Linked DNA regions of Verminephrobacter eiseniae EF01-2. The protein of the gene in region 1 interacts with the protein of each later gene in a pairwise test. Links are inferred from orthologs where the notes say so. Each region holds a gene or a part of one and is shown on either strand. Other genes may lie near its edges.

The links.
Region 2: the proteins of VEIS_RS07165 (region 1) and ndk interact in binary tests that used the Escherichia coli proteins (3 or more experiments, as listed by UniProt). The link is inferred for Verminephrobacter eiseniae EF01-2 from one-to-one orthologs.

Annotation. Positions count from the first base shown.
Region 1 is NC_008786.1:1,644,106-1,648,475, reverse strand. What follows is about bases 948-3,792. They hold VEIS_RS07165 (5-formyltetrahydrofolate cyclo-ligase), read left to right. Parts: upstream 948-2,006; coding sequence 2,007-2,579; downstream 2,580-3,792. Other genes in these bases: VEIS_RS07160 (MFS transporter), read left to right, coding at 2,593-3,771; VEIS_RS07170 (lytic transglycosylase domain-containing protein), read right to left, coding at 948-1,992. Outside these bases: more of VEIS_RS07170, read right to left, coding at 1-947; VEIS_RS07155 (glutathione S-transferase family protein), read left to right, coding at 3,909-4,370. UniProt on the Escherichia coli protein: Involved in the removal of 5-formyltetrahydrofolate.
Region 2 is NC_008786.1:99,241-103,668, forward strand. Bases 658-3,560 are described here. They hold ndk (nucleoside-diphosphate kinase), read right to left. Parts: upstream 2,371-3,560; coding sequence 1,945-2,370; downstream 658-1,944. Other genes in these bases: rlmN (23S rRNA (adenine(2503)-C(2))-methyltransferase RlmN), read right to left, coding at 756-1,931; VEIS_RS00435 (pseudouridine synthase), read right to left, coding at 2,490-3,560. Outside these bases: type IV pilus biogenesis/stability protein PilW, read right to left, coding at 1-600; more of VEIS_RS00435, read right to left, coding at 3,561-4,052; SMC-Scp complex subunit ScpB, read right to left, coding at 4,052-4,428. UniProt on the Escherichia coli protein: Major role in the synthesis of nucleoside triphosphates other than ATP. The ATP gamma phosphate is transferred to the NDP beta phosphate via a ping-pong mechanism, using a phosphorylated active-site intermediate.

The sequences.
Region 1 (4,370 bases):
TCAGGGTAGTTCTTTGTTCACCGTCGGCGCCGACGGATCGCGCGGGCCTATGGTGCCCAGGCGGCTTTTGAGCGACTGGGGCTGTCCCGTGAACAGCGCGGCGTAGACGGTGGTGTTGGCCAGCACCTTCTTCACATAGTCGCGCGTCTCGGCAAAGGGGATGTTTTCGATCCAGATGGCGGCGTCGAGCTCCGGGCCGTTGCGCCAACTGCGCGGGCGCCCCGGGCCGGCGTTGTAGGCGGCGGCGGCCAGCGGCATGGAGCCGGCAAAGTCGTCGAGCGCGAGTTTCAGGTAGGCCGTGCCGATGGTGATGTTCGTGTCGCGGTCGGTGAGTTGGCCGGGGCTGAAGTCGGTCAGCCCGATCTTTCTGGCAGTCCAGCGGGCCGTGGCGGGCATCACCTGCATCAGGCCCGCAGCGCCCGCATGCGAGCGGGCATCGATCACGAAGCGACTTTCCTGGCGCGTCAGCCCGTACACATAGGCCGGATCGATGCCTGCGCTGCGGGCACGATCGAGCACCGCCTTGCGAAACGGCGTGGGGTAGCGCTGGCCGATGTCGATCGCGCCCTTGGTGCGTTCGCTGGTGTTGATGCAGCGGTCCCAGACCTCGTGCTGGCAGGCGAAGTCGGCGGCCGCGAGCAGTTCACGGTCCGGCATGCCGCCGCTTTGGTACAGGCTGGTGCTGTAGTTCCACTCGCGCACGCCCTCGCTGCGCAGGCCCAGCAAGATGGCGTACAGCCCCCGGTTGAGCCCGGGGTTGGCGCGGGCGGCGGCCTTTTCTTCGGCGCTCAGCGGCGCCGGCGCCGGCGGCAGCGTGATGCGCTGGCCCAGTTCTTCCTGCGCCAGTTGCTCATAAAAGCCCCTTGCGCCCCAGGCGCCGGCAATGTCTTGCAGCAGTTGCCGGGCGGCGGCGCGTTCGCTGTCGCCGGGTTTGTCGGCCAGCAGCGCACGCGCTTTCCAGTAGCGCCAGGCGTTGTCCTGGCGGGCCTCGGGGCGCATCGCATCGACGGTCTTGAGCACGGCCCTCCAGCGGCCTGCGCGCAATGCCGCGCGCACCTTCCAGCCCAGCAGATCATCGCTCAGGTCGCTGTCCCGGGTGACGTTGGCGAAGTAGTCCGGCGCGGCGCCGGACAGATTTTGCGCAGCGGCTTTGCCGATCACGCCCCAGGCCCAGTTGCGCTGCTCGGGCGAGAGTTGCACGCCCGGGCGGTTGCCGAGCTGTTGCGCCGCGCCGTCGGGGTTGCCGTTGGCCAGCCGGATCAGGGCCAGCAGCAGCAGTTCCTGCTGCCACTGGCCGCGTTCCGTGGCCCGGTTGCGCAGGTACTTGCCGGGGCTGTCGAGCAACTCCTGAATCTGCTCCAACGCCTGCGGGGCGACGATCTCGACCGCATTGCGCACCACCTGCGGCCGGTTGGCCGCCATGCCCAGGCGGGCCTTGCGCCAGATGTCTGGCGCGCTGAGCTGGTTGGCGCCGTACAGCGTGCCGGCCGCATGGGTGCAGCCGTCGTCGGCGTCGCGCAGCGCATACCAGTTGCTGCGCACGGCGGCGGCCACCGAGGCGCTCGCCTGGCCCAAGAGATGCTCGATCAGCAGCGCATGGCAGCGCACTTCGCGGTCGTCGGACATGCGGTAGTAGGGGTGTTGCTCGGCAAACCGCCCCCAGTCGCGCCGCTGGCCCAGCAGCAGCAGCCAGTCGTTGCGCATGCGGTCTTCTTGGTAGCTGCCGGCGTAGCGCTGCATGAACGCCTGCACCTCCTGCTCCGAGGCTTCCTCCAGACGGGCCTTGAGCTCCCAATACGCCGCCCAGGGCTCCAGCGCATGGCCGCGCGCGGCGGGCAGGAGTTGCTCCAGCTTTTTGCGCTCGCCTTGTTGGAATGCCTGCTGCATCTCCAGCAGGATCTCGTCGCCCTTGTTTTGCGCCCACACCAGGGGCACGCTGCCGGCCAGCAGCGCGCCGGCGACGAGCGGTGTCAGAATTCGATGCCATTGCATGGGGGAATTATCTGATGGACAAAGCAGCCCTTCGGCGCGCGTTGATCGAAGAACGCCTGAACCTGCCCGACCGCCTGCAACGGGCCGATCTGTTGCAGCAGGTCATGCGCATCTGGCTGGTGAACCGGCCCGACACCGTGATCGGCGCCTACTGGCCGATCAAGGGCGAGTTCGACCCCCTGCCCGCGCTGCACCGCTGGCAGGAAGACGGCGAACTGCAGGGCCAGCCCCTGCGCCGCCGCATCGGCTTGCCCGTGGTCGACAAGCAGCACAAGACGCTGAGCTTTCATGCCTGGCACCCCGGCTGCCCGATGGAAGAAGACGCTTACGGCATCCCCAAGCCCAAGGGCACCGGGGCCGTCGTCCCCACGCTGCTTTTCGTGCCCTGCGTGGGCTACGCAGCGGGCGGCTATCGGCTCGGCTATGGCGGCGGGTTCTACGACCGCACCCTGGCCATCTTGCAGCCCAAACCGTTCACCGTCGGCCTGGGGTTCACGCAGGGCTATCTGGACGACTTCGAGCCTGAAGCCTTTGACCTGCCGCTGGACGCCATCCTGAACGACAACGGGGTAGTCTGGCCCATATAGGCAGGAGTACGTTTTGCCTGATTCCATCATCGGCACACATCGGGGCTGGCGCATATGGCACCCGACGGCCACCATGTTCTTGGCCCACGGTGTCCTTTTCGGGGTCTGGGCTACGCAAATACCCGCCTTCAAGGAAAGGCTGGGGCTGGAGCCTCTTGCGCTCAGCCTGATCCTGTTCATGCTCGGCGGCGGCAGTGTTCTTGCCATGGCGGGCAGTGCATGGCTGATCCATCGCATCGGTGTCGTCCATTTGATGCGCATCACTGCCACTTTGCTGTGCGGCTTTGGCATTCTCATTCCGCTGGCGCCTGACGTCATCACCCTCGCCATTGTCGTTTTTCTGTTTGGCGCCTCAGGCGGCAGCATGGATGTGGCCATGAATACACATGCCTGCGATGTCGAAAGGTATGCGGGCCGCCCCTACATGTCTTCCTTCCATGGCATGTGGAGTCTTGGCGGCTTGGCCGGCGCAGGTGCCGGCGCACTGCTGATGCGCGCATTTTCCCCCGCCATCGAAGCCTCGATGATTTCCGTGGCCATGCTCGCGCTGTTTCTGTGGGGGCTGCGAGGGCTTCTCCCGCAGCAGGAACCTGTCGGGCACGCCTCTGAAAAAACGCGCTTCACTCTGGCCGGGCCGGCTCTCATCTTAGGCATCGTGTCGATTTTTGCTTTCGGCGGCGAGGGCATCGTGCTCGATTGGGCGGCGGTCTACATGAAGCAAAGCCTTGCCGCCGGCAGCGAGCTTGCGCTCATGGGCTATGCGGCCTTTGCGGGTTCCATGGCGATCATGCGCCTGGCCGGCGACGTCATCCGCCATCGATTCAGCGCCCGCTCGCTGGTCTGCACCGGGGGCCTGTTCGCAGCGTTCGGGCTGGTGATTGGCCCGCTGAGCAAAGACCCGGCCATCATGATTGCCGGCTGCGCCATCGCCGGCGCAGGTCTTGCCAATATCGTGCCGGTCCTGTTCAGCCTGGCGGGCGCCCTGCCCCGTCCGGGGGTGCAAATTGCCGCTGTTTCAACCATGGGATTCGGCGGCTTGCTCGCCGTGCCGCCGTTGCTGGGCATCATCGGCCAGCATTACGGCTTGGGCACAATCTTTTATGCCGGAGCAGTTGGCGCCGTTGCCATTACCATTCTTGCCTTGTCAGGCATCGATTCATCCCCTGCAAGCCGCGCTGCCGCAGATGCATGAGGGCGTCCCGGATGAACGACACCGCCCGTCCCTGCCCCGCGCAGCCCACCCCCGTGCCCATACTCTGTGCCATATAGTGCGGTGGCAGCGCCGGTCGCGCCGACCGTGCTTTTCCACTTCCCCTGCACAGGTACCCCATGCTCCAGCTTCATATCGGCAGCAAGAACTATTCCTCTTGGTCCATGCGCCCCTGGGTGCTGCTGCGCCAGGCCGGCATCGCCTTTGACGAAGTCCTCGTGCGCTTCGACAGCTTTGCGGCGGACTCGCAATTCAAGCGCAGCATCAACGCCATCAGCCCGGCGGGCAAGGTGCCGGTGCTGGTCGATGGCGCGCTGGTGGTGTGGGACAGCCTGGCGATTGCCGAGTACTTGGCAGAAACCCATGCCGACAAGCGACTGTGGCCCGGCGACCCCCACCAGCGCGCCCGGGCCCGCAGCATCTGCGCCGAAATGCACAGCGGCTTCACGGCGCTGCGCAGACACTGCCCGATGAACATCGAAGCCCGCCTGGCCGACACCGGCGCCCTGATCTGGCGCGACCAGGCTGCGGTGCGCTCCGACATGCAGCGCCTCGTGCAGATGTGGAGCGCGCTGCTGCAA
Region 2 (4,428 bases), 1.5 Mb from region 1 along the record:
GAATTCATAGGATTTCAGAAAAGACTGCTCGGCCTCGGCCAATTGCCCGGCGCCGGACTGGCACAGCCCGCGCGTCATCAGCGTCTTGCCGCGCGCGGTGTAGGCCGGGTTGGCAATCGCGCGGGCAAAGTACTGGTCGGCTTGCAGGTACTTGTGCTGCTGGCACAGCAGCCAGCCGTAGTTGTGCAGCAAGCTGGGGTCCTGCCCGCGCAACGCCAGCGCACGGCGGAAACTGTCATCGGCCTGCGGGAAATCACTCAGCCCCATGTAAATCAGGCCGCGCAGGTTGTAGGCATCGGCATACTCCGGGTCTGCCGCCAGGGCCTGCTTGACTTCGTCGAGCGCAACGGCGGCCTGCCCGGTCTCGAAATAATTGGCCGCCAGTTCCAGCCGGAGACGGGCGCGGCGCCTGTTTTCCGGCTCGTCCGAGGGGGTGATCAAGCCGGCATCGGCATTGCTGACGACCCCCTGGCTGCTGCGGCTTGCGCAGCCGGCAAGTGCCGCCACACAGACCATTGCCAGCGCTGCGAGCACTGCGCCACATGCCGTGAATGTCCGATGACCCCGATGCGGCCAATGACCTGTCAATCCTGCCACCATATAGTGCCTCCTTGATCGCTCCGCAATTCATGCCATCCATCGGACTCACCACGAAAGGCTGGATGGCGCCGTTCTCGCACTTCACAGCGGCCAAGGGTGCGCGCCCCAAAGGAAACCGGTATGCGCTCATGTGTAAGACGCATAGGGTCATGCCGCTAAATCGATTCTCCGCATCCAATCACCCCTGCTGCTGACGGCTCAGCCCGGCGGCTGGAGTTGAGCTGGAGTTGAAGTTGCATTGTGCGCTGCTTTGCCATGCGCTCGGCGACCCGGGTGCGGTCCCTGACATCCCCGGCCAACTGGCCGCAGGCAGCGGCGATGTCATCCCCCCGGGTCTTGCGCACGGTGGTGACGATGCCCGCAGCGCCCAGGACCTGGGCAAAAGCCAGGATCTGATCGTGCGCCGACCGCAACAGCCCCGAGGCGGGGAATGGATTGAAAGGGATGAGGTTGAACTTGCAGCGGATTGCCGCGCGCCCGACCAGTTCGACCAGTTGCCGGGCGTGCCCGATCTGGTCGTTGACGCCATCGAGCATGCAGTACTCGAACGTGATGAAGTCCCGGGGCGCATGCGCCAGGTAGCGCTTGCAGGCTTGCAGCAGTTCGTCGATCGGGTACTTGCGGTTGAGCGGCACCAGTTGGTCGCGCAGCGCATCGTTCGGGGCATGCAGGGAAACCGCCAAGGCCACGGGGCAGTCCCGGGCCAGGCGGTCGATCATCGGCACCACGCCCGAGGTCGAGACCGTCACACGCCGGCGCGACAGGCCATAGCCATGGTCATCGAGCATCACGCGCAGCGCGGGCAGCAGCGCTGCAAGGTTTTGCAGCGGCTCGCCCATGCCCATCATGACCAGGTTGGAGATCACCCGGTCTTCGGTCTTCAGGCGCCGGCGCAGCGCATGCTCGGCAAACCACAGTTGCGCAATGATCTCGCCGCTGCTCAGATTCCTGCTGAAGCCCTGGTGCCCGGTGGAGCAAAAACGGCAGCCCACCGCGCACCCGGCCTGCGAAGACACGCACAGCGTGCCGCGCTCATCTTCGGGGATGAACACGGCCTCGACGGCGTTGCCGGCGCCCACGTCGAACAACCACTTGACGCTCCCGTCCGCCGATGCCTGCCCGGAAATGACCGGCGGGGCCTGCACCCGCGCACAGCCCTTGAGCTTGTCGCGCAAGGCCCGGGCCAAGTCGCTCATGGCGTCGAAGTCGCTGGCGCCGCGCTGGTGAATCCAGCGAAACAACTGGGTCGCGCGAAACCGCTTCTCGCCGAGGCGCGCGCAAAAATCGGCCAGTCCGTCGCGGTCGAACTCCAGCAGGTTGGTCGTGCTCATTGCGGGGGCTGGTTCACCGCGGGTAGATGTTCAGGCCGGGGAAGAAGAACGCCACTTCGGCCTGCGCCGTTTCAGCGGCGTCCGAGCCATGCACTGCGTTGGCGTCGATGCTGTCCGCGAAGTCGGCGCGGATGGTGCCGGTTTGCGCCTTCTTGGGGTCGGTGGCGCCCATCAGTTCACGGTTCTTGAGCACCGCGTTTTCGCCTTCCAGCACCTGGACCATCACCGGGCCGGAGATCATGAATTCCACCAAGTCCTTGAAGAAAGGACGCTCCTTGTGCACTGCGTAGAACCGCTCGGCTTCCGGACGCGCCAGATGCACCATGCGCGCCGCCACGATTTTCAGGCCGGCAGCCTCGAAACGGGCGTAGATCTGGCCGATGACGTTCTTTGCCACTGCGTCGGGTTTGATGATGGAGAGTGTGCGTTCGATCGCCATGTTGGTTTCCTGACATTGTGTGTTGCAGTGATGCATTTCGTCCGCCGGATGTCCGCCGAACAAAGGGCGCGATTCTAACCGTGCCAGCCCCTGGTTTGAACTCTGCTGCCGCCTTCGGCTCAGCGCCCGCCGCCTCCGCGCCGAGGCCCCGCGCCTGCCGGGCGGCGTTTGCTCTGGCGCAGCCTGGACAGGCTGTCGCCACCGATATAACCCACGCTGGTCTGCATCGGGTCGGGTTGGGCCGCTGCGCGCGGGCCGGCATGGTTGCCACCGGCCCCCACGCCCTGCCCGCCGCCATCGCGGCGCGGGTTCTGCGCGCGCGCGCCGGCGGCAGGCCCCTGCGGCGACCGGCCGCGTCGCGGCCCGTTGCCCATCGGGGGGCCGCTGCGCTCGCGCTGCTTGCCCGCGCGCGCATCCGTCGGCGTGCGCGTGGACAGTGCTGGCGCGCGCGCGCCAGCGGCCTGCGCCAGTGCCCGGATGTCGCGCTCGTCGAGCTCCAGCCAGGTCCCGCGCTTGAGGCCGCGCGGCAATACCATCGCGCCGTAACGGATGCGGATCAGGCGGCTGACGGCATGGCCGACCGCTTCCAACATGCGGCGCACTTCACGGTTGCGCCCTTCGGCAATGGTGACCCGGTACCAGCAGTTGGCGCCTTCCCCGCCGCCATCTTCGATGGTGCCGAAAGATGCGATGCCGTCATCGAGCCGCACGCCGTCCAGCAGTTTTTGCTTTTCTTCGTTGCTCAGCGCGCCCAGGACCCGCACCGCGTACTCGCGCTCCAGTCCGAAGCGCGGGTGCATCAACTGGTTGGCCAGTTCGCCGGAACTGGTCAGCAGCAGCAAGCCTTCGGTGTTCAGGTCCAGCCGCCCCACCGATTGCCACTTGCCCTGCACCAGGCGCGGCAGCCTGCGAAAGACGGTCGGCCGGTTGTGCGGGTCGTCGTGCGACACGACCTCGCCGACCGGCTTGTGGTAGGCGATCACACGCGCCGGTGGCGGATCGATGCGGTAGCGAATCGGCTTGCCGTTGACCTTGACCTGGTCGCCGAACTGTATCCGCTGCCCGATATGCGCCGGCTCGTTGTTCACCGAGATGCGCCCCTCCAGAATCAGCTGCTCCATCTCCAGCCGCGAGCCTAGCCCGGCCTGGGCCAGCACCTTGTGCAGTTTGGGCGTTTCCACCTGCGGCAGCAGCACCCGCTTGGGGGGCGGCAGGTCGCTCGCGGCATCGTCGGCATCGAACCGGCCCGATACCACATCGGCCAGCCGATAGCCCTCGACCGCAATCGCCGCCGGCCTGCGCGGGCCTGGGGGACGCGGCCTGCCCCTGGAGGCACCGGGTTCGGCCGGATGGTGACGCTCGCGTTGCGCGCCAGCCTCTGCGCTGGCGGCCGTTGGCTCGGCCGGCCCGTCGACCGCGGCCAGCGGCGGCCCGGCTTGTTGCCGGGTGGCGGCTGTGTCCGCTGGCGGGTCGTGCGCCGTGTGCGTTTCCCGGCCTTGCGCTGCACATGCCGTTTCCTGGCCGGGCGCCGTGCGTGTCGTTTCCTGGCCTTGCGCTGCGCTCGTCGTTGTTTCCTGGCCGCGCGCTGTGCTCGTCGTTGTTTCCTGGCCGCGCGCTGCGTGCGCGGGGGCACTGCCAGGCTGCGCAGCGGCTGCCGGAGTGTCTGGGGTCGTGTCGTTCATCAAGTGCTTTCCTGGATGCCTGCCGGGGCATCCACATGCTCGTTCCGAAAAAGATCCTCGGCAGGCGCCGGCTCCGCCTCTGGTGCGATCAGGCCCCGGGCTGCGGCGGCCATCGCGGCGAGCACATCCGTGTCGCCCGAGGGGTCGTCGAGCACCGGCAACTGGTCGAGCGACTGTAGTCCCAGGTCGTCCAGAAACTGGCGCGTGGTGGCAAACAGCGCCGGGCGCCCTACGCTGTCCCGGTGCCCTATCACTTCCACCCAGCCCCGGTCCTCCAATTGCTTGATGGTCAGGCTGTTGACCGCCACCCCGCGTATGTCTTCGATGTCACCGCGCGTGACCGGCTGGCGGTAGGCCATGATGGCCAGCGTCTCCA